One region of the Streptomyces sp. P9-2 genome, then DNA from elsewhere that is predicted to be linked to it. Evidence: riboswitches for the same ligand, from Rfam matches in the RefSeq annotation. Region 1 holds a riboswitch; each other region holds the start of a gene.
The links. Region 1 has a riboswitch for cobalamin ahead of ACQY0Z_RS28435 (ABC transporter substrate-binding protein). Riboswitches for the same ligand answer to the same signal wherever they lie in the genome.

Region 1 (5,380 bases):
GGCGCCTCGCGTGCCGCCGTCGACGCCGGCTGGTACCCGCACACCAACCAGGTCGGCCAGACCGGCAAGTCGGTGTCGCCGCAGCTGTACATCGCCAACGGCATCTCCGGCGCGATCCAGCACCGCGCCGGCATGCAGACCTCGAAGACCATCGTGGCCGTCAACAAGGACGCCGAGGCCCCGATCTTCGAGCTGGTCGACTTCGGCGTCGTCGGCGACCTGTTCGACGTCGTCCCGCAGCTGACCGAGGAGGTCAAGGCCCGCAAGGGCTGAGGCTCAGCCCTCGACGCCAGAAAGTGTTTGAGACACCTTGCCACGATCCTTGTGTCCACTGACTACTGCCCAGAACGCCTGAGTGACAGGTGATCACGCACGCCGTTCCGGAAGGCGCCTCGTAGGCTTGGGGGCGTCGTGAGGGCTCCGGGGAACGGGTCGGGCCTTCCTGCAGTTGCCTGGCGATCCATCAGAAGAGTCGGCAGTGGTCAGCATGAGTTCTGAGAGACCTGGGGGAAGCTGCCCGGACGTGCGACTCGTTGCAGAGTGTGGAAAAAGCCCTTGACCTGCAAAATGCAGACAGGGAGCCGTCTTTCAGGAGTCCGGAGTGCTGCGCACCATGATTAAGTCCTGATGGAGTTGTCCACGTGCCACCCGTGGAGTACTCCGTCATCCTGCGCTGCCGGGGCCGCCACTGCTTCGCGTATTCCGCGACCGTCTGCTGACCGAGTTCCCGGCGAATTTCGCCAACGGACGGGGCCGTCGTCTTTCTCTTAACGTGCACATCGTTCCCTGTCTCGGATCAAGGAAGCTGAACTCTGTCACGCCGATCGTGGTCGAGCGTTTCCTGGACGAGTTGGAGGCCGAGCGGGTGGGCCGCGGAACCAGGTGAACAGCTTCCGCACTCTGAAGGCGATCCTGCGGGACGCCTGTGGCAGGGGGCCATGGCGGACGATCCTGTGCAGGCGGTCCAAGAGTACGTCCGCCGGAAAGTGGTTATCCCGCCCCTCGTCCACGTGAAGAAGGCGCTGACCGCCGCTGACGAGTATCTCGCGCTTGAGATCGTCATGATGGTGGGCTGCGGCTTGCGAAACGGGGAAGCCCGGGCAGTGAACATCCACAACGTTGTGGCGGACGATGTCTACCGGGTGCATGAGCAGATCCACTCCAACACGCACAAGCCGGCGAAGCTGAAGCACCGCAAGGTGGGGGAGTCGGCGTAGTTGGTGACAGATGCGTGAGAGCGCCTGTCACAGTGGCATTCCACGAGAAGCCCCGTAGGTGCGGCCCGGCGGGGCTTTTGGACGGCGGGTTTCTGAGTCCGTCATGGGCATCGTTGCATCCGAGTTCCCCACTTTCGAGTACCTGGAGCACCGACGGGGCGACGACGCGACCTCTGCGACCGGTACGGGGCACGCCGGCCAGGAACTCTCCGCGGTCGACCAGAGCATGGCATCGGCTCCCGCAAAGACCAGCACCCTTTTGGGAACCTCGGTGCCCTGGAGGTGTCGGCCACGCTCCCCGTTCCGTCCCAGGTGGCGCGGATGGGTGTGGATGGAGCCTTCATCTGCGTGGCTCTTCGGGGAGGAAGGTCACCTGAGGGGCGCCCGTGCGCGGATGGGTGGTGACTTCCGCCGCCACTCCGTAGACCTCGGCCAGGAGTTGGGGGGTGAAAATCTCGGAGGGCGGTCCGGAGGCGGTGACCTCGCCTTGGTGCAGGACGTAGAGGCGGTCGCAGTAGTAGGCGGCCAGGTTGAGGTCGTGCAGGGCGAGCAGCACGGTGGCGGGCAGGCGGCGCAGGGCGCCGAGCACGGACAGTTGGTGCCGGATGTCGAGGTGGTTGGTGGGTTCGTCGAGGACGAGGAGGGCGGGCTGCTGGGCGAGGGCGCGCGCGATGAGTACGCGCTGGCGCTCGCCGCCGGAGAGCCGGTCGAAGGGACGGTCGGCAAGGTGGACGGCGTCGACCGCGAGGAGGGCGGAGTCGATGAGTTCGACGTCCTCGGGGGTGTCGCCGGCGAGGAGCCGTTTGTGCGGGGTGCGGCCCATGGCGACGACCTCACGGACGGCGAGGTCGAAGTCGGCCGCCGAGTCCTGGACCACTGCCGCCACGGTGCGGGCCAGTTGCCGCACCGGCAGCGACCAGGCGTCGTCCCCGTCGACGCGGACCTGGCCGGTGTCGGGGCGCAGGACGCGGTAGACGGCGCGCAGGAGGCTGGACTTCCCGCTGCCGTTGGGGCCGACGAGCCCGATGGTCTCGCCCGGGCGGGCGGTCAGGGAGACGTCGCGCACCAGGTGGCGGGCTCCGGCGGTGAGCGTGACGCCGTCGACGCTCAGTTCGGTCGCGGTCATGCCACTCCTCGGTCGGTGCCGCGCCGGGCGTCCCGGCGCATCAGCCACAGGAAGAACGGCCCGCCGCACAGGGCGGTGAGGACGCCGACGGGTATCTCCATCGGTGCGGCGACCGTCCGTGCGGCGATGTCGGCCCAGACGAGGAAGACCGCTCCGCCGAGTGCCGCCGTCGGCAGGACCCGGCGGTGGTCGCCGCCGACGAACAGGCGCACGATGTGCGGCATCATCAGCCCGACGAAGCCGATCGGCCCGGCCGCCGCGACCAGCACGCCCGTGACGAGGGAGAGCAGGACGAACAGCCGGGCGCGGAAGCGGGCGACGTCCAGGCCCATCGTGGTCGCCGTCTCCTCGCCGGCCAGCAGCAGGTTCAGGTGGCGGGCATGAACCATGAGGACGCCGACACCGAGCAGCAGGGCCGTGCTCGGCAGCCACAGCGTGCTCCAGTTGACGCCGCCGAGGCCGCCGAGGGTCCAGGCGAGGACCGCGCGAGCTTCGTTGCCGCGGCCGGTGCTGAGCAACAGCAGGTGGAGCACGGCGGTGAGCACCGCGGCGATCGCCACTCCGGACAGCACGAGCCGTGACGCGGTGATGCGTCCGCCGGTGCGGGCGGTGGCGTACACGAGCACAAGCGCGGCCAGGGCGCCCACGAAGGCGGCCACCGACAGGGAGACCGGCCCGAAGAGGGTGAACCCGAACACGATCACGGAGACCGCGCCGAGCGATGCTCCCGAGGAGACGCCGAGCAGGTACGGCTCGGCGAGCGGGTTGCGCACCAGAGCCTGCAGAGCGGTGCCGATCACCGCCAGGCCGGCTCCGGTGACCGCGCCCAGCAGGACCCGCGGTGCCCGCACGTCCAGCACGATGGTCTCCCGCGCCCCTGACCAGTCCGGATCCTGCCAGTCGGCGCCCAGCGCGTGCGTCACGATGCCCCACACCTGGACGGGCGGCACCTGGACGGAGCCGATCGTCAGGCCCGCCGTGGCGGAGACGACGAGCAACGCGGTGAGGGCCAGCAGGATGACGGCCTGCCGCGTACGGCCCGGTCCTGACCCGGTGGCCTCCCGCCGTGGAACTGTCCGCTCGGCGGGCGTGCCGGTGGCGGCCTGGGTCACCGGAAGCTCTCGGGGTGCAGCCCGCGGGCCAGGTCCTCGACCGCGTAGGCCGAGCGGATGCCGACCAGGGTGGCGGTCAGCGGCAGGACGACGAAGCGCTTGTTCCTGACGGCGGGTACGTCGGCCAGCGCGGGCTGGGAGAGCAGGAACTTCTTCTTCTCTCTCACGCTTCCGGAGCCGGCGTAGTCGTAGAGGGCGATGACCTCGGGCTTGCGCTCGACGACCTGCTCCCAGGAGACGTCGCCGAAGACGTCGTCGAGGTCGGCGAAGACGTTCTCGCCGCCGGCCAGCCGGATCAGCTCCGTACCCAGGCTCTTGCCGCCCGCGGTAAAGGCGCTTTTGTCGCCGCTGTCGTAGACGAAGACGGGCACCTCGGGCTCGCCCTCGACCTTGGCTGCGGCCTTGCCGACGCGGGTCTGCAGGTCCGTGACCAGCTCGTCGGCCCGGTCCGGGACACCGAAGACCTTGCCGATGGTGCGGATCTCGCCGTAGGTGTCCTTCATCGTCGCCCGCTTCCTGCCGCAGTACTCACGGTTGAGGTAGGTGTCGATGCCGGCGTCGGCGAACGCCTTGCGGGAGCGGCCCTCGTTCTCGGCGAAGGCACTGCCGTAGCCGCCGTAGACGAAGTCGGGTTCGGCGTCCAGGATCTTCTCGAACGACGGTTCCTTCTCCGCCAGTTCGGGGATCGCCTCGTAATCCCTCTTCAGCTCGGGCAGGACGGCGGAGTCGGGGAAGGCCGTGCCGACCATGCGGTCCTTGAGCCCGAGGGCGAGCATGAGTTCCGCAGGGTGCTGGTGGATGGTGACCACCCGCGACGGAGGCTCGTCATAGGTCGTCCTCACGCCACAGTTGTCGACGGTGACGGGAAAGCCCGCCAGTGCCGCCGCGGTGGCCTTCCCGTCACCGTCGGTCCCGTCGGACGAGCCGCAGCCGGTGATCAGCAGCACTGACGAGAGAGCCACGGCAGCGGCCGCGGCACGAAGGAACCCGCGCGGGCGGGCAGGGGTGAACAAAGGGGACACGTGAAGCCTCCTGGAGTCCGCGCTCCTCGGATCGGGCCCGCGACGGACCAGTGTCCTGACTCCCGGATCGACGTTCCCTCCGCCTTCCCGCGCACAGCGCAGTGGCATGCTGGAGGGGCGCTCCCCGGTCACAGTGGCGGGACCGTGCCGGATTCGCACCGGCTTCCTGTCTCCCGTCGCGGCGATGACCAGGTGATCCTACGTTCCTCCGAGCCGACGGCAAAAGGGCGTGCGAACCCGGCCGCATGCCCCGCGCCCCCTCACGCTTCGCGGACCGCCCGAAGGAGCCGCTCGGTACTCTCGCCGTAGGGGCGCCCGTCGAACCCACCGAAGACCTCCACGCGGTCGAACCCTGCCTCCTCGGCCATCCGCCGCAGCTCCACCGCGCTGTACACGAACCACGTCAAGGTGGCCCGCGTCACCCGCTCGCCCCGGACCAGAACCCATTCGCTGCGCCGCCGCGCCCACTCGTCCACGTCCACTCCGGTCACGCGGTGGCCGCGGCGGGCGAGCGGCACGGTGAACACCCCCGGTCCGCACCCCAGGTCCAGTACGCGCGAACCCTGCGGGAAGGTCAGTAGGGGAGAGGTGTCCAGCAGTTCCTCTGCCCGCTCGTGGCGCTGCTCGGAGAAGGGGAAGTCGTGGAACTCGGTCCAGAAGTCATCGTCCTGGAAGCCGCCCGTCCGTGTCATCGCGTGTCAGTGCTCCTTCGTGGTCGTCGTCGGGGAGAGGTCGCCGCGCCGTGCGGCGGCGCAGCGTGAGCAGAAGAGGGGGAAGCAGCAGACACTGGGCGGCTGCCAACAGCAGGAACCAACCGGTGTGTCCGGTCCGTTCGCCGAGGCCGTACAACTGCCCGACCAGCACGCCGCTCGCGCAGGCGCTCCGGCCCGCGGCCAGCCGCTG
Region 2 (5,380 bases), 6.1 Mb from region 1:
TCGCGCGCCGGGAGCGTCCTGCGGGCCAGGCCCTTGGCCTCGGCGGCCCGGTAGGCCGTGTCGAACTCCTCGCCCCACAGGTCGACCAGTTCGGGCACGTCCACCGGGGAGAACAGCGACCACTGCGCGTCGTCGGCGACCCGGCGCATGAACTCGTCCGGCACCCAGTGCGCCAGGTTCAGGTTGTGCGTACGGCGGGCGTCCTCGCCGGTGTTGTCGCGCAGTTCGAGGAACTCCTCGATGTCCGCGTGCCACGTCTCCAGGTAGACCGCGGCGGCGCCCTTGCGGCGGCCCCCCTGGTTCACCGCGGCGACGGAGGCGTCCAGCGTTTTCAGGAACGGCACGATGCCGTTGGAGTGCCCGTTGGTGCCGCGGATCAGCGAACCCCGGGCGCGGACGCGGGAGAAGGACAGGCCGATGCCGCCGGCGTGCTTCGAGAGGCGGGCGACCTGGTGGTAGCGCTCGTAGAGGGAGTCCAGCTCGTCCTGGGGGGAGTCCAGGAGGTAACAGGACGACATCTGCGGGTGGCGGGTGCCGGAGTTGAACAGCGTGGGGGAGGAGGGCAGATAGTCGAGCCGGCTCATCAGCCCGTACAGCGCGGCGACCTCCTCCAGCGCCCGCTCGCTCTCGTCCTCGGCGAGCCCGCACGCGACCCGCAGCAGGAAGTGCTGGGGCGTCTCCACGACCTTGCGGGTCACCGGGTGGCGCAGCAGGTAGCGGCTGTGCAGGGTGCGCAGCCCGAAGTAGCCGAAGCGGTCGTCGGCGTCCGTGTCGATCAGCGCGTCCAGACGGTCCGCGTGCAGCCGGACGAACGCGGCGGTCCGGTCGCCGATCAGGCCCTCCCGGTGCCCGGCGGCCACCGAGCCGGTGAACGAGGTGACGCCCTGCGAGGCGGCCTCGGCGCGGATGCCGAGCGTCAGCAGCCGGGCGGCGAGCCGGGAGTAGGCGGGGTCCTCGGAGATCAGCCCGGCCGCCGCCTCGGTGGCCAGGTCCCGCAGCTCCGCCTCGTCGGCGGCGGCGGACCGGCCGCGCAGCGCGGCCGCGGCCACCCGGCCGGGGTCGGCGTCGGGCAGGTCGGCGGTCAGCTGGGTCAGGGTCCGCAGCAGCGCGGCCCCGGGGCCGTCGCTCTCCTCGGTCACGCGGGTCGCTGAAGCCGGATCGGCTGGCGCGATGGTCACGTGGGGCTCTCCCTCGCTCGGCACGGGGGCCTCGAAGAGCGCAGGGGGCAGCACACGAACGCACGCGGCGTCGCGTCCACCGGCCCATTCCGCGAGGCCCGGACGTCAGGGCACCCGGACCGGAAGGGCCGGGCGCACTGTCGGCAGGTCCTCGGACTGACTCCCGTGCGCGCCCGTGGGCAGGCATGGGTACACCGTTGCGGGACAGTTCCGGATTCGCACCGGATTCCCCTGCGGCGACAGCGAGCATGAGCATACATCTTGTGCCGGGTGCCGCCGACGGACCCATATGTTGTGTCGCGCGAGGGTTATGCTGGCGCCGGGTGAACGGGCCGCGCGGAGCTGTCAGAGCGTCAGCTCGTAGACCAGCAGCAGGATGTCGTCCACCTCCGGCAGCGGGTTCCAGTCCCGCGCCGGGTTGCGCGTGAAGCCCAGCCGCTCGTACACCCGGTGCGCGGCGTGCATGCTGCGCTGCGTGGACAGCACCATCCGCGTACGGCCGAGCGCCCTCGCGCGGTCGACGCAGGCGCGCACCAAAGCCTCGCCGGCGCCCCGGCCGCGGGCGGCGGCGGAGACCGCCAGCATGCGTATCTCCGCCTCGCCGGGCCCGGCGAGGTCCGCCATGGGGCCGGGGCCCGGCACGAAGGTCACCCCGCCCAGCAGCGTGCCGTCCGCCACGGCGACCAGCACCTCGGCCGCCGCCGCCCGCTTCGCCACGTCCCGCAGCTCGCCCAGGTAGCCGTCCGACTCCCCGAAGTCCAGCAGGCCGTCACCGAGATAGGCCTGCGCCGTGATCTCACCCAGTTCCGCGTGTTCGCCGGCGGTCACCGGCCGGATGACGATGTCCATGCGGGGGAGTCTGCCGCACGGGCACGACAACGGGCCGCCGGTTTTCCACCGACGGCCCGCTGCCGTGTGTATGTATGACCGTGTCAGTGCGCGCTGCCCGCCGTGGCCGGCGGGAGCTCGACCTCCACGCCCGGGTCGCCGGCGTCCGCCGTGTAGTCCTTCGGCTGGGTCTCGTCGACGCCCTCCGGCGCCTTGACCGCCCGCAGGACGAAAGTCAGGACGACCGTGACCAGCACGTTGATCACGAAGGCGGTGAGACCGATGTAGCCGATCTCCCCGATGCCCGGGATCTCCTTGGCGGAGCCGCCGAAGTGCTTCTGCGTCGGCGACGCCACCCCGTACGCGGCGACCGTGCCGTAGATCATGCCGACCGCCCAGCCGCCGATCAGCGCCCAGCGGTGGAACCACCGCGTGAACAGGCCGCCCACCAGCGCCGGGAAGGTCTGCAGGATCCAGATGCCGCCGAGGAGCTGGAAGTTGATCGCGACGGTCTTGTCCATGGTGAGGACGAAGACCAGCGCGCCCACCTTGACCAGCAGGGACACGATCTTGGAGACCGCGGTCTCCTGCTTGGGCGTCGCGTCCGGCTTGATGAAGTCCTTGTAGATGTTGCGGGTGAACAGATTCGCCGCGGCGATCGACATGATCGCCGCCGGCACCAGCGCGCCGATGCCGATCGCCGCGAAGGCCACACCGGCGAACCAGTCGGGGAACATGTTCTCGAACAGCTGCGGGATGGCCAGCTGGCCGTTCTGCACCTTCACCCCGGCCGCGATCGCCATGAACCCGAGCAGCGCCAGCAGGCCCAGCATCAGCGAGTACAGCGGCAGGATCGTGGTGTTGCGGCGGATCACGTCACGGCTGCGCGAGGACAGCGTCGCGGTGATCGAGTGCGGGTACATGAACAGCGCGAGCGCCGAGCCCAGCGCCAGCGTGGCGTACGTCCACTGGCCCGCCTCGCCCGGCACCAGGGCGCCGCGCGGGGCGCCCGTGGCCGGGTTGGTCTCGCTGTACGCCTCCTGCGCGGAGGCGAAGATCTCGTCGAACCCGCCCAGCTTGATCGGGATGTAGATGATCGCCACCGCGATCACGATGTAGATCAGCGTGTCCTTGACGAACGCGATCAGCGCCGGCGCCCGCAGACCCGACGAGTAGGTGTACGCGGCCAGCACACCGAAGGCGAGCAGCAGCGGCAGGTCCTTGACGAACCAGTTGGTGTTCTCGCCGCCGCCGACGCCCATCACGTCCAGCACGGCCTGGATGCCGACCAGTTGCAGCGCGATGTACGGCATCGTCGCCAGGATGCCGGTGACCGCGACGGCCAGCGACAGCCCCTTCGAGCCGAACCGCCCGCGCACGAAGTCGGAGGTCGTCACATAGCCGTGCTTGTGGGACACCGACCACAGCCGGGGCAGGAAGGTGAAGATCAGCGGATACACCAGGATCGTGTACGGCACCGCGAAGAAGCCGGCCGCGCCCGCCGCGTAGATCGCCGCCGGGACGGCCACGAAGGTGTACGCGGTGTACAGGTCGCCGCCGAGCAGGAACCAGGTGACCCAGGTGCCGAACGAGCGCCCGCCCAGGCCCCATTCGTCGAGGGTGTGCTCGTTCGCGGCCTTGCGCCAGCGCGCGGCCAGGAAGCCCATCACGGTGACGAGCACGAAGAAGAAGATGAAGACGGCGAGTGCCACGCCGTTCACGCCGTCGTTCACTGCTCCGCACCACCCTTCGCGGCCGAGCGGGCGCGCTGGTCACGCTGCCAGAGCTTGTACGCGGTCATCGTCAGCGCGGTGGAGATCAGCACCCACAGCATCTGGTACCAGTAGAAGAACGGGATGCCGATGAAGACCGGGTCGGTCTTTGCGTAGGACCCGACCCACAGCATGGCGACGAATGGTGCGAGCAGGCAGAGGCCGATGACGACGCGCATGGGCGTCACCACCGGCCCTGGAGTTGTTTGCGGGGTTTGTGACATCTGACGGCTCCCGTCCCCTCACTGATCGCCGACGTTGGCTCGCGGCAATGTAGGTGAGGGCGCGGGGCGGTCGTAACCCCCCGTAGGAGGGGCGGAATGCAGCAGCAGCGCAACCGCAAGGCAACAGCAACGAAAATCCTGTCAACCACCCGGTCTGTCGGGTTTTGCGGTCACGCCGGCGGCTGCTTGTCTCAGTCCTGGGGGCGCTTGAGGCGCGCGACGAACTTGTACCGGTCGCCCCGGTACACCGACCGCACCCACTCCACGGGCTGCCCGTCCCGGTCGAGCGAATGCCGGGACAGCATCAGCATCGGCAGGCCCACGTCGGTGCCCAGCAGGCCCGCCTCGCGCGGCGTGGCCAGGGACGTCTCGATGGTCTCCTCGGCCTCCGCGAGATGGACGTCGTACACCTCGGCGAGGGCCGTGTAGAGGGACGTGTACTTCGTCAGGCTGCGGCGCAGGGCAGGGAAACGCTTGGCGCTGAGGTGGGTGGTCTCGATGGCCATGGGCTCGCCGTTGGCCATGCGCAGCCGCTCGATGCGCAGCACGCGTCCGCCCGCGGTGATGTCGAGCAGACCCGCGAGCCGGTCGTCGGCCGTGATGTACCCGAGGTCGAGGAGCTGCGAGGTCGGCTCCAGACCCTGGGCGCGCATGTCCTCGGTGTACGAGGTGAGCTGGAGCGCCTGGGACACCTTGGGCTTGGCGACGAAGGTGCCCTTGCCCTGGATCCGCTCCAGACGGCCCTCGACCACCAGTTCCTGGAGCGCCTGGCGCACGGTGGTGCGCGAGGTGTCGAACTCGGCCGCCAGCGTGCGCTCGGGCGGGACCGGCGTGCCGGGGGGCGCGGTCTCGGTCATGTCGAGCAGGTGTTTCTTCAGCCGGTAGTACTTGGGCACGCGCGCCGTACGGACCGCGGTCCCACCCTCGTTCTCCGTACTGCTGACGTCGGTGCTCATGCTCTGCCTTCCCGGCTCCGGCTGCCGAAGCGGCCGACAGACCGTCGGCCACGGCTGACATCGTGGCACGGCTCCGGGCGGGGGCGGGCCCCTCGCGCGCTCCGTGATCCCTTTTGTATACCCCTGTGACCAGTGATGGTCCAGACCACGGGCGGTGGTCAGAGGCCCTGCCACTCCGGCTTGCTGGCGTAGGTGTGGCGGAAGTAGTCGGCGAGCTTCAGCTTGGAGGCGGCGGCCTCGTCGACCACCACGGTGGCGTGCGGGTGCAGCTGGAGCGCGGACGCCGGGCACACCGCGGCGACCGGGCCCTCGACGGTGGCGGCGACCGCGTCCGCCTTGCCCTCGCCGGTGGCCAGCAGCACCAGGTGCCGGGCCTCCAGGATGGTGCCGATGCCCTGGGTGATGACGTGGTGCGGCACCTG
Region 3 (5,380 bases), 2.7 Mb from region 1:
ATGTTCGCGACCCGGCTCACGTACCGCATGGGCCGCGGCGCCGACACCAAGGCCTCCGAGAAGGGCTACCGCGCCGGGCAGATCGCCTCGGCCGGCCTGGTCTCCCTGGCCCACGGCACCAACGACGCGCAGAAGACGATGGGCATCATCACCCTCGCCCTGGTCGCCGGCGGCGCCGTAGCCCCCGACTCCGACCCGCCGATGTGGGTCATCCTCTCCGCGGGTCTCGCCATCGCCCTCGGCACCTACCTGGGCGGCTGGCGCATCATCCGCACCATGGGCAAGGGCCTGACCGACCTCCAGCCGCAGCAGGGCTTCGCCGCCCAGACCAGCGCCGCGACGGTCATCCTGGCCTCCTCGCACCTGGGCTTCTCCCTCTCCACGACGCACTCCGTGTCCGGTTCCGTCATGGGCGCGGGCCTCGGCCGCAAGGGCGGCGTGGTCCGCTGGTCCACGGCCACCCGGATGTTCGTCGCCTGGGGCCTGACCCTGCCGGCCGCCGCGCTGGTCGCGGCGATCGCCGAGTGGGTGTGCGGCTTCGGCAGCTGGGGCACCGCCGTCGTGGCCGTCTTCCTGGTCGCCTCCAGCGCGGCCATCTGGAAGATCTCCCGGCGCGAGGTCGTCGACCACACCAACGTCAACGACCACGACACCCCCGAGGCCGCCTCCGAGGAGCCCGCCGGTGTGGTCACCCAGGCGATCGCCGCCGTGACCCCGCCCCCGGCCGGCCCCTCCGAGGAACTGTCGGCCACCATCCCGGCCCCGGCCACCGCCGACCCGCAGGCCCCGTCGGCCGCCTCGACCGTCTGACCGCGTCCGGCACGAAGGAAGTAGCAGCATGAAGATCGACTGGGCGGCCCTCGGCTCCGTGTTCGGCGTCAGCCTCGTGGTCACCGTGGCCCTGGTGGCCCTGTTCACCCTCGGCATCTCGGGTCTGTCCCGCCGCGAGCGGGCGTCCGCCGAGGGCCGGTCCGCGGCCCTCGCGGTCACCGGCGCCTACGCCTGCTTCGCCACCTGCGCGGCGGCCGTGGGCTACGGCATCTACCTGATCATGGCCTGACCGACGGGCCGCACGCGTGAGCGGGCGGGACGGGAGCAGCGGCTCCCGTCCCGCCCGTCGCCGTGTCCCCGCCCGTGCCGGACGTGCGCGCGCGTCCACGGGCCGCTCACGGCGTTCACCCACGTGAGCCCCTCTGTGGGCCTCGGCACACTTCAGCCCCGCAGGTCAAAGGCAAGTTGACGGCCCTTCCAGGGGCATGGTGGACTGCCTCCGCCAATACGGCGGCAGGAGAGGAAGCCGGTGCGAATCCGGCGCGGTCCCGCCACTGTCACCGGGGTGCGAACCCCGGGAGCCAGGAACTCTCGCCGCCGGTCTCGTCGAACCAGGGCGCGGACACCCTGAGTGAGGACATATCGCCATGCGCGGCAGCCTGCCGAGGTCGACCAGCGACACCCCACCCCCCTTCGGGGCCGTACCCTCCGGATCCGTCACCGGCTGAACCCATGGGTGCCGATCGCGTGTTCGCGTACGGCGCCGCCGCCGGCCTCCTCGGCGACCTGCTGCTCGGCGATCCCCGCCGCGGTCACCCGGTCGCCGCTTTCGGGCGGGCCGCGGCTGCCGTGGAGCGGGTGCTGTGGCGGGACGACCGTGGCCGCGGGGCCGTGCACACCGCCGTGTGCGTCGGCGGCGCCGTCACGCTCGCCGGCCTGGCCGCCCGCGCCGTACGCCGTTCCCCCGCCGCCTCCGTCGCCCTGACCGGCGTCGCCACCTGGGCCGTCGTCGGCGGGACCTCGCTGGCCCGGGAGGCGCGCGCCGTCGGGCGGGCGCTCCAGGACGGGGACGTCGAGGCCGCCCGCGCGCGGCTGCCGCACCTGTGCGGCCGTGACCCGCAGGCGCTGGACGCCGACGGAATCGCCCGCGCCGTGGTGGAGTCCGTCGCCGAGAACACCTCCGACGCCGTGGTGGGCGCCCTGGTGTGGGGCGCGGTCGCCGGGGTGCCGGGCCTGGTGGGCTTCCGGGCCGTCAACACCCTGGACGCGATGGTGGGTCACAGGTCGCCCCGGTACCTCCGCTACGGCTGGGCGTCCGCCCGGCTCGACGACGTCGCCGGCTGGCCGGGCGCGCGCCTGACGGCCGTCCTCGCCGCGCTCACCGGTCCCGACCGGCGCGGGGCGGTACGGGCCTGGCGCGCGGACGCGGCGAAGCACCCCAGCCCCAACGCCGGTCCCGTGGAGGCGTCCTTCGCGGGCGCGCTCGGCGTGCGGCTCGGCGGAACCCTCTCCTACGGCGGGCGGGTCGAGCACCGGCCCGTCCTCAACGGCGGCGGACGCCCCGTCGCCGTCACCGACATCGACCGGGCGGTGCGCCTGTCGCGGCGCGTCGGCTGGCTGGCGCTGGCGGCCGGGGTGGCCGCGCGGCGCGTGCTGAAGGGACGTGCCCAGTGAGCGGTCGCGGACTGCTGGTCGCCGGGACCACCTCGGACGCAGGCAAGAGCGTGGTCACCGCCGGAATCTGCCGGTGGCTGGTGCGCCAGGGGGTGAGGGTCGCGCCGTTCAAGGCGCAGAACATGTCGCTGAACTCGTTCGTCACCCGCGAGGGCGCCGAGATCGGCCGCGCGCAGGCCATGCAGGCGCAGGCGTGCCGGGTGGAGCCGACGGCGCTGATGAACCCGGTGCTGCTGAAGCCGGGCGGCGACCGGTCCAGCCAGGTGGTGCTGATGGGCCGCCCGGTCGGCGAGATGAGCGCCCGCGGCTACCACGGCGGCCGCCAGGAGAAGCTTCTCGGCACGGTCCTGGGCTGCCTGGAGCAGCTGCGCGCCGCGTACGACGCGGTGATCTGCGAGGGCGCCGGAAGCCCCGCCGAGATCAACCTGCGCCGCACCGACATCGTGAACATGGGGATCGCGCGGGGCGCCCGGCTGCCCGTGCTGGTCGTCGGGGACATCGACCGGGGCGGCGTCTTCGCCTCCTTCTTCGGCACGGTCGCCCTGCTCTCCCCCGAGGACCAGCAGCTGGTCGCCGGGTTCCTGGTGAACAAGTTCCGCGGGGACGTCTCCCTGCTGGAGCCGGGCCTGGAGATGCTGCACGGCCTCACCGGGCGGCGCACCTACGGCGTGCTGCCGTTCCGGCACGGGCTCGGCATCGACGAGGAGGACGGGCTGCGCGTCTCCCTGCGCGGCGCCGTGCGGGAGTCCGAGGTGGCCGCGCCGGCCGGCGAGGAGGTGCTGCGGGTCGCGGTGTGCGCGGTGCCGCTGATGTCCAACTTCACCGACGTCGACGCGCTGGCCGCCGAACCGGGCGTCGTGGTGCGGTTCGTGGACCGGCCGGACGAACTCGCCGATGCCGACCTGGTGGTGGTGCCCGGCACCCGCGGCACCGTGAAGGCGCTGCGCTGGCTGCGCGAGCGGGGTCTCGCGGACGCGCTGGTGCGGCGGGCCGCCGAGGGCCGGCCGGTGCTGGGCATCTGCGGCGGCTTCCAGCTGCTCGGCGAGCACATCGAGGACGACGTGGAGAGCCGCGCGGGACATGTGGACGGGCTCGGCGTGCTGCCCGTCCGGGTGCGGTTCGCCCGCGAGAAGACCCTGGCCCGCCCCGTCGGCGAGGCCCTCGGCGAGCGCGTCGAGGGCTACGAGATCCACCACGGGATCGCCGACGTCAACGGCGGAGACGCCTTCCTGGACGGCTGCCGGGTCGGCGGCACGTGGGGCACGCACTGGCACGGGGCGCTGGAGTCGGACGGGTTCCGGCGGGCGTTCCTGCGCGCGGTCGCCGAGCGCGCGGGACGCCGTTTCGTGCCGGCCCCCGACACCTCCTTCGCCGCGCTGCGCGAGGAGCAGCTCGACCGGCTCGGCGACCTGATCGAACAGCACGCGGACACGGACGCGCTGTGGCGGCTCATCGAGTCCGGCGCGCCACGAGGACTGCCCTTCATTCCACCGGGAGCGCCCGCATGAGCACTGTGTTGTTGTTGTCGACCGCCGACACGGACCTGCTGGCGGCCCGGGCCTCCGGCGCCGGCTACCGCATCGGCAACCCCACCCGCGTCGACGTCGCGGAGGAACTGCCCGCGCTGCTCGACGGCGCCGACCTGGCCGTGGTGCGGCTGCTCGGCGGCAAGCGCGCCTGGGAGGACGGCCTGGCCGCGCTGAAGGCGTCCGGCGTCCCCACGGTGCTGCTCGGCGGGGAGAGCGTGCCGGACGCGGAGCTGATGGCCGAGTCGAGCGTCCCGGCGGGCGTGGTGGCCGAGGCGCTGCGCTACCTCGTCGAGGGCGGCCCGGAGAACCTCGCCGAGCTGGCGCGCTTCCTGTCGGACACCGTGCTGCTGACCGGCGAGGGCTTCGAACAGCCCCGCAGGATGCCGGAGTTCGGCGTGCACGGCTCAAGGGTCGAGCAGCCGGGACGCCCGACCGTCGGGGTGCTCTTCTACCGCGCCCACGAACTCAGCGGCAACACCGCGTTCGTGGACACCCTGTGCGACGCGATCGAGGCACGCGGCGCCAACGCGCTTCCCGTGTACTGCGGTTCCCTGCGCGGCGCCGACCCGGAGCTGTACGCGCTGCTGGGCCGGGCGGACGCGCTGGTCGCCACCGTGCTCGCGGCCGGCGGCAGCCACGCCTCGCAGGCGTCGGCGGGCGGCGAGGAGGAGGCCTGGGACGTCGGCGCGCTCGCCGAGCTGAACGTCCCCGTGCTGCAAGGCCTGTGCCTCACCACCTCACGGGCCGCCTGGGAGGAGTCCGACGCGGCCCTCTCCCCCATGGACGCGGCCATGCAGGTCGCCATCCCCGAGTTCGACGGCCGGCTGATCACCGTGCCGTTCTCCTTCAAGGAGCAGGGCCAGGACGACGTGCCGGTGTACGTCGCCGACCCCGAGCGCGCCGCGCGGGTCGCCGGGATCGCCGTACGGCACGCTGCTCTGCGGCACAAGCCGAACGCCGAGAAGAAGCTGGCGCTGGTCTTCACCGCCTACCCGACAAAGCACTCGCGCGTCGGCAACGCGGTCGGCCTGGACACGCCCGCGTCGGCGGTGCGCGTACTCGACGCGCTCAGGGACGCCGGGTACGCCGTCGAGGGGCATCCGTCCGAGGGCGACGAGCTGATCCACCGGCTGATCGAGGCGGGCGGGCACGACGTCGAGTGGCTGACGGAGGACCAGCTGGCCGCCGCCCCCGCACGGGTGCCGCTGGCCGACTACCGGGCGTGGTTCGAGAAACTCGACCCCGAACTGCGGGACGCGATGACCGAGGCGTGGGGCGAGCCGCCGGGCTCCCTGTACGTCGACGGGGACGACATCGTGCTGGCGTCGCTGCGGTTCGGGAACGTCGTCGTGATGATCCAGCCGCCGCGTGGCTTCGGCGAGAACCCCATCGCGATCTACCACGAC
Region 4 (5,380 bases), on a different replicon from region 1:
ACCGACGGCGCGTCGCCCTGGCGCATCTGCTGCGCGGCGCATGCTACGGCGTCGGAACGGGGGTGATCGGCCTCGCCTTCGTCTGGATGGAGCGCCTGATCTGACCCATCCCGAACGGCAATTCGGCGTCGGTGCTTCGCAAAGGCGGCGCCCGTCGGGCACGCACTCCATCCCGCCGAACGCGGACCGCTCGCCGACCTCACGACCGAGCTGCTGAACACCGGACGCCCGGCGGGCACAGGTGTACTCACCCGCTCCGAACTTGCCGTGCGCCAGGCGGCTCGAAGTGCGGTGACTGCTGGCTGGTCTGAGGGGCGCCGCAGTGAGGTGCCGCTCTGCCTGCGCCCGCCCGACGGACGGACGGAGGCTGAGGCGCGCCTTGGTCATGGCGGTGCTGTGGGTCGGGGCCGGGACGCTTGTGGCGTCCCGGCCCGCCGCGTTCCTCTGTCAGGAGGCGGACAGCTCGCTCCGGACGGTGCGGGCGGCGGCGACCAGGTTCTCCAGGGAGGCTCGGGTCTCGGGCCAGGAGCGGGTCTTCAGGCCGCAGTCGGGGTTGACCCAGAGCCGTTCAGCGGGAATGGCTTTCAAGCCGGTGCGCAGCAGTTCTGCAGCCTCCTCAACGCTCGGCACGCGGGGGGAGTGGATGTCGTAGACCCCCGGCCCGACTTCGCGTGGGTAGCCGCGAGTAGCGAGTTCGCGGGCGACCTGCATATGGGAGCGGGCGGCTTCCAGGCTGATGACGTCGGCGTCGAGGTCGTCGATGGCCTGGATGATGTCGCCGAACTCGGCGTAGCACATGTGGGTGTGGATCTGGGTGTCCGGCCGTACGACGGCGGTGGTGAGCCGGAACGCCTTCGTGGCCCACGCCAGGTAGGCCGGGCGGTCGGCGGCCCCCAGGGGCAGGGTCTCGCGGAGGGCGGGTTCGTCGACCTGGATGACCGAGACGCCGGCGGCCTCCAGGTCGTGTACCTCGTCGCGCAGGGCGAGGGCGACCTGCCGGGCGGTGTCGCCGAGCGGCTGGTCGTCGCGGACGAAGGACCAGGCGAGCATGGTGACCGGGCCGGTGAGCATGCCCTTGACCGGCTTCTCGGTGAGCGACTGGGCATACCTGGTCCAGCGCACCGTCATCGGCTCGGGGCGGGAGATGTCGCCGGCGAGGATGGGCGGACGGACGTAGCGGGTTCCGTAGGACTGGACCCAGCCGTGCTGGGTGGCGAGGTAGCCGGTGAGCTGCTCGGCGAAGTACTGGACCATGTCGTTGCGTTCAGGTTCGCCGTGCACCAGGACGTCGATGCCGGTCTTCTCCTGGAAGGAGATCACCTCCCGGATCTCGGCCTTGATGCGCTCCTCGTAGTCGGCGGTGTCGATGCGGCCTGCGCGCAGGTCGGCACGGGCGGTGCGCAGCTCGCCGGTCTGCGGGAAGGAGCCGATGGTCGTAGTGGGCAACAGCGGCAGGCCGAGGCGGGCGCGCTGGGCCGCGGCGCGTTCGGCGTACGGCTGGGACCGGCGAGCGTCGGCGTCCGTCACGGCCTCGGTGCGGGCCCGCAAGGCCGGGTCGCGGGTGATCGGTGAGGCGGCTCGGGAGGCGAGTGCGGCGCGGTTTGCGGTGAGTTCGCCAGTGATGGTGTGGATGCCCCGGGAGAGGCCCTTGGCGAGGGTGACGATCTCGGCGGTCTTCTGCCGGGCGAAGGCCAGCCAGCGCAGGATCTGCGGGTCAATGTCCCGCTCGGCCGTGACGTCCAGCGGAACGTGGAGCAGGGAACAGGAGGCGGCGACATCGACCCGGTCCGCGAGCCCGAGGAGTGTGCCGAGAGTGGACAACGACTTCTGGAGGTCGTTGATCCAGATGTTGCGGCCGTTGACCACGCCGGCGAGCAGCCGCTTGCCGGGCAGTCCGCCGACGGAGGCCAGGGCGTCCAGGTTGGCGGTAGCGGCCTCGGTGAAGTCCAGGGCGAGACCTTCGACCGGAGCCTTGGCCAGGATCGGCAGGGCATCGCCGAGGCGGTCGAAGTAGGAGGCGACGAGCAGCTTGGGCCGGTCGGTGAGGGCGCCCAGGTCGCGGTAGGCGCGCTCGGCGGCGTTCAGGTCGGCCGGGGTGCGGTCCTGGACGAGGGCGGGCTCGTCGAGCTGCACCCACTCGGCGCCGGCCGCGCGCAGGTCGGCGAGCACTTCCGCGTATGCGGGCAGCAGCCGGTCCAGGAGGGTCAGCGGCTGGAAGTCGGCGGGCACGCCGGGGGCGGGCTTGGCGAGCAGGAGGTAGGTGACGGGGCCGACGAGTACAGGCCGGGCCGCGAGGCCATGGGCGAGGGCTTCTTTCAGTTCGGCAACCTGCTTGGTGGAGTCGGCCGCGAAGACGGTGTTGGGGCCCAGTTCGGGGACCAGGTAGTGATAGTTGGTGTCGAACCACTTGGTCATCTCCAGTGGTGCGACATCCTGGGTGCCGCGGGCCATGGCGAAGTAGCCGTCGATCGCGTTGGCGTCGACGGCGGCGCGGTGCCGTTCTGGGATCGCGCCAACCATGACGGTGGTGTCGAGGACGTGGTCGTAGTACGAGAAGTCGCCGGTGGGCACCTCGTTGACGCCAGCATCGGCGAGCTGCCGCCAGTTGCTGCGGCGGATTTCGGCGGCGGTGGCATGGAGGGCGTCAGCGGTGACGCGGCCCTTCCAGTAACCCTCGATGGCCTTCTTCAGCTCCCGGTCGGGGCCCTGGCGGGGGTAACCGTACACGGTGGCTCGTGCTGCAGCGGCTGATGTCACGGAGATCTCCTTCGCGAGATTATTCCCTGAGATCCCGGAGACGGGACGAAAGCGCGAAGGGGATGACGAACCGTCCGGCAACGGCCCGCGTGGTTGGCACGGTCGTTCCGTCCGGTGTGTACGCCGGCCCGCCCTCGAGGTCACCGGGATGTCCGCGCACGGATCGGTCTGCGCGCGGGCAGTTGGCAGGTCTTCGGACTTGCGGGCACGTCCTCCTGCCGGAGGACACCTACTGGCCGTCGCTTCCCAGACCCGTACGTCGGACCCAGTGCGTATGACGGCGGTCGTTCCCGCTCACCGCTGCGGGGCAGTCCCGGATTCCCACCGGGTTCCCTCTTACGACGCATCCCGCCTGGCGGACGGGGCGAACCAGCTGCTGCGGCCAGCCTACGGGGTAGCGCCATGTACAGAAGAACACCGTCCAGAATGCGAAAGTGAGGGAGAGCTCGTCGAAGGAACCACAGCGAGGGGCTGGAAGTGCCGCACTCATGCTTCCCGCCCCTCTCTCCATCGCGCCGCGCGGGCACCCCAGCAGCGGTGCGGGCCCCTCAGCCTATGTCGCGACCATCCGCTGGAACAGCGGAGGCGGAGGCCGCGTGCTCGGGCCCTCGGCCGGCAGAATTGGGAAGCTGTTCTAGAACCCGCAGGGCAAGGGCTACAAGGACGGCGAGCTGTGGCCAGCCATGCAGCGCCCGACCTGGCGCCCGGACATCCGCGCCGCCGTCATCTCCAAGGCCCGGGTCAACATGCACCGTAAGATGCTGAAGATGGCGGAGTTCACCGGCCTGTACCCGCTGGCGGTGCTCTCCGACTACGTCGTCTACCCCTCACCCGGCCCGAGCCCGCTGGACTTCCTGCCCTACGCGGAGTCCGGCAAGCCCATCCCCGGAGCCTTCCGCCTCGGGCCCACGCCCGGCCTGGCGAAGCTGGAGGGCGTCCAGTCGATGCAGTGGGCGGTCGACCTGATGAAGCAGGGCCTCAACCCCGCCCGCCACATCAAGGGCGGCAACGCCGTGCTTGACGAAGGCGAGTAACCGTGGCCGCCCACACCACCCCCGGCACCCGCCGCCCGCGGCTGGCGTGGAGAGGGATCGGATGCCGGACCGCCTCCAGCCGCGCGCGGAGGCCCTGGAGCCTTTCCGCACACGCGGGTGGAACCGCGAGCACCGGCCCCGGACACTGTCCGGTCGTACCGCGCTCGAGGCATGTCCGGCCGATCCGATGCCGTCTGCGGTGTTCCCGACGCCGGTCTGGGCTTCCTCCCCGGAGACGACGGCCGGATGCGGGAGCTGACGAGTCACCGGGAGCATGCCGACTGCACCGGTGCCCTCTATCTCTCGGCGGAACGGTTTCCGGGCGAAGGCGGCCCGCAGTCAGCGCCGCCAGGCCCCTCATTCACTATGTGTGACTGTTATTCACTCGCATGGCTACGCCGTGGTGCCGCGTTCTTCACTCGAATGCAGTGTGGGCAGGAGTCTCTCCCCTCACCTCAGAGGAAGAAGGGTCATGAAGCACATACGACGCACAGCTGCCCGGAGGGCCCTCCCCCTGGCCGTCCTGCTCCCCGCGGCCGCCTTGATGACCGCCGGTCCCTGCCTGGCGTCCGAGAGCGGAGGCGGTACGACTCCCACGGGCGCTACGTCCACAGGTGCCAAACCGACAGTTGTACTGGTGCACGGCTATTGGGCGGACGCCTCCGGCTGGGACCGGATCGTCCAGGCACTGCAGAACCAGGGCTATCCCGTGGTGGCCACCGCCAACCCTCTACGCAGCCTCTCCGGCGACGCCGACTACCTTGCCGCCCAGCTGAAGGCGATCGAGGGCCCCATCGTCCTGGTCGGCCACTCCTACGGAGGAGCCGTGATCACCAACGCGGCCGCCGGCAACCCCAACGTCGAGTCCCTCGTCTACATCGCAGGGTTCGCGCCCGACAAAGGCGAGACGGCCTTCCAGCTCGCTGCCAAGTACCCGGGCAGCCGGGTGACCGACGACCCGAACGCCCCGGTGCCGACCGCCCTGAATGCCGTACCGCTCGGCGGCGACCCCACGAACGTGGACCTGTATCTCAAACCGGAGAAATTCGCTGACGTCTTCCTGAGCAACCGGCTCGACGCCAGCCGCTCACAGGTACTCGCCGCCACCCAGCGGCCCGCGACCGCCGCCTCCGGCAACGAGCCCACGCAGTCCGTCGCGTGGAAGACCATCCCGTCCTGGTATCTCGTCGCCACCGACGACCGCACCATAGGCACCGACAATCTGCGTTTCATGGCGAAGCGGGCCAAGGCCACCACCGTCGAGGTCAACGCACCGCACGCCGTCATGGAGACCAACCCGGACGACGTCACCAAGCTGATCCTCCAGGCCTCTGGCGACGCTCGGCCGAGCCTTGCCCAGACCGGTACCAACGGGCGGACCGCGCTCCTCGGAGGTGCCGCGCTGCTCACCGTCGCCGCTGGCACGGCCATCGTGATCCGCGCCCGCCGCACCTGAGGACCACGGACGACAGCGGTGCTAAAAGCCCTGAACGGGTAAGCGGGGTCCCGCGGGTGACGGTTCGTACCCGCCGGGACACCGCCCACGATGATCTGGTGTGGGTGGGTGGGGCGTAGGCCGGGACCAGTTG

Region 2: it holds a riboswitch for cobalamin, as region 1 does, so the genes downstream of both, ACQY0Z_RS01060 (ribonucleoside-diphosphate reductase subunit alpha) here and ACQY0Z_RS28435 (ABC transporter substrate-binding protein) in region 1, are expected to answer to the same signal.
Region 3: it holds a riboswitch for cobalamin, as region 1 does, so the genes downstream of both, ACQY0Z_RS16245 (cobalamin biosynthesis protein) here and ACQY0Z_RS28435 (ABC transporter substrate-binding protein) in region 1, are expected to answer to the same signal.
Region 4: it holds a riboswitch for cobalamin, as region 1 does, so the genes downstream of both, metE (5-methyltetrahydropteroyltriglutamate--homocysteine S-methyltransferase) here and ACQY0Z_RS28435 (ABC transporter substrate-binding protein) in region 1, are expected to answer to the same signal.

What each region holds. Positions count from the first base shown of each region.
Region 1 covers NZ_CP192633.1:6,286,837-6,292,216, forward strand. The annotation lists gene ACQY0Z_RS28415 (electron transfer flavoprotein subunit alpha/FixB family protein) at 1-273, shown strand, start outside; gene ACQY0Z_RS28420 (hypothetical protein) at 939-1,217, shown strand; gene ACQY0Z_RS28425 (ABC transporter ATP-binding protein) at 1,558-2,343, opposite strand; gene ACQY0Z_RS28430 (FecCD family ABC transporter permease) at 2,340-3,455, opposite strand; gene ACQY0Z_RS28435 (ABC transporter substrate-binding protein) at 3,452-4,477, opposite strand; cobalamin riboswitch at 4,506-4,683, opposite strand; gene ACQY0Z_RS28440 (class I SAM-dependent methyltransferase) at 4,738-5,169, opposite strand.
Region 2 covers NZ_CP192633.1:227,479-232,858, reverse strand. The annotation lists gene ACQY0Z_RS01060 (ribonucleoside-diphosphate reductase subunit alpha) at 1-1,178, opposite strand, end outside; cobalamin riboswitch at 1,304-1,474, opposite strand; gene ACQY0Z_RS01055 (GNAT family N-acetyltransferase) at 1,524-2,027, opposite strand; gene mctP (monocarboxylate uptake permease MctP) at 2,111-3,739, opposite strand; gene ACQY0Z_RS01045 (DUF3311 domain-containing protein) at 3,736-3,957, opposite strand; gene ACQY0Z_RS01040 (GntR family transcriptional regulator) at 4,194-4,958, opposite strand; gene nagB (glucosamine-6-phosphate deaminase) at 5,117-5,380, opposite strand, start outside.
Region 3 covers NZ_CP192633.1:3,551,820-3,557,199, reverse strand. The annotation lists gene ACQY0Z_RS16255 (inorganic phosphate transporter) at 1-810, shown strand, start outside; gene ACQY0Z_RS16250 (hypothetical protein) at 839-1,060, shown strand; cobalamin riboswitch at 1,244-1,384, shown strand; gene ACQY0Z_RS16245 (cobalamin biosynthesis protein) at 1,504-2,445, shown strand; gene ACQY0Z_RS16240 (cobyric acid synthase) at 2,442-3,953, shown strand; gene cobN (cobaltochelatase subunit CobN) at 3,950-5,380, shown strand, end outside.
Region 4 covers NZ_CP192634.1:83,313-88,692, forward strand. The annotation lists gene ACQY0Z_RS32975 (hypothetical protein) at 1-104, shown strand, start outside; gene metE (5-methyltetrahydropteroyltriglutamate--homocysteine S-methyltransferase) at 448-2,763, opposite strand; cobalamin riboswitch at 2,937-3,133, opposite strand; partial or broken gene ACQY0Z_RS32985 (telomere-associated protein Tap) at 3,399-3,791, shown strand; gene ACQY0Z_RS32990 (alpha/beta fold hydrolase) at 4,264-5,247, shown strand.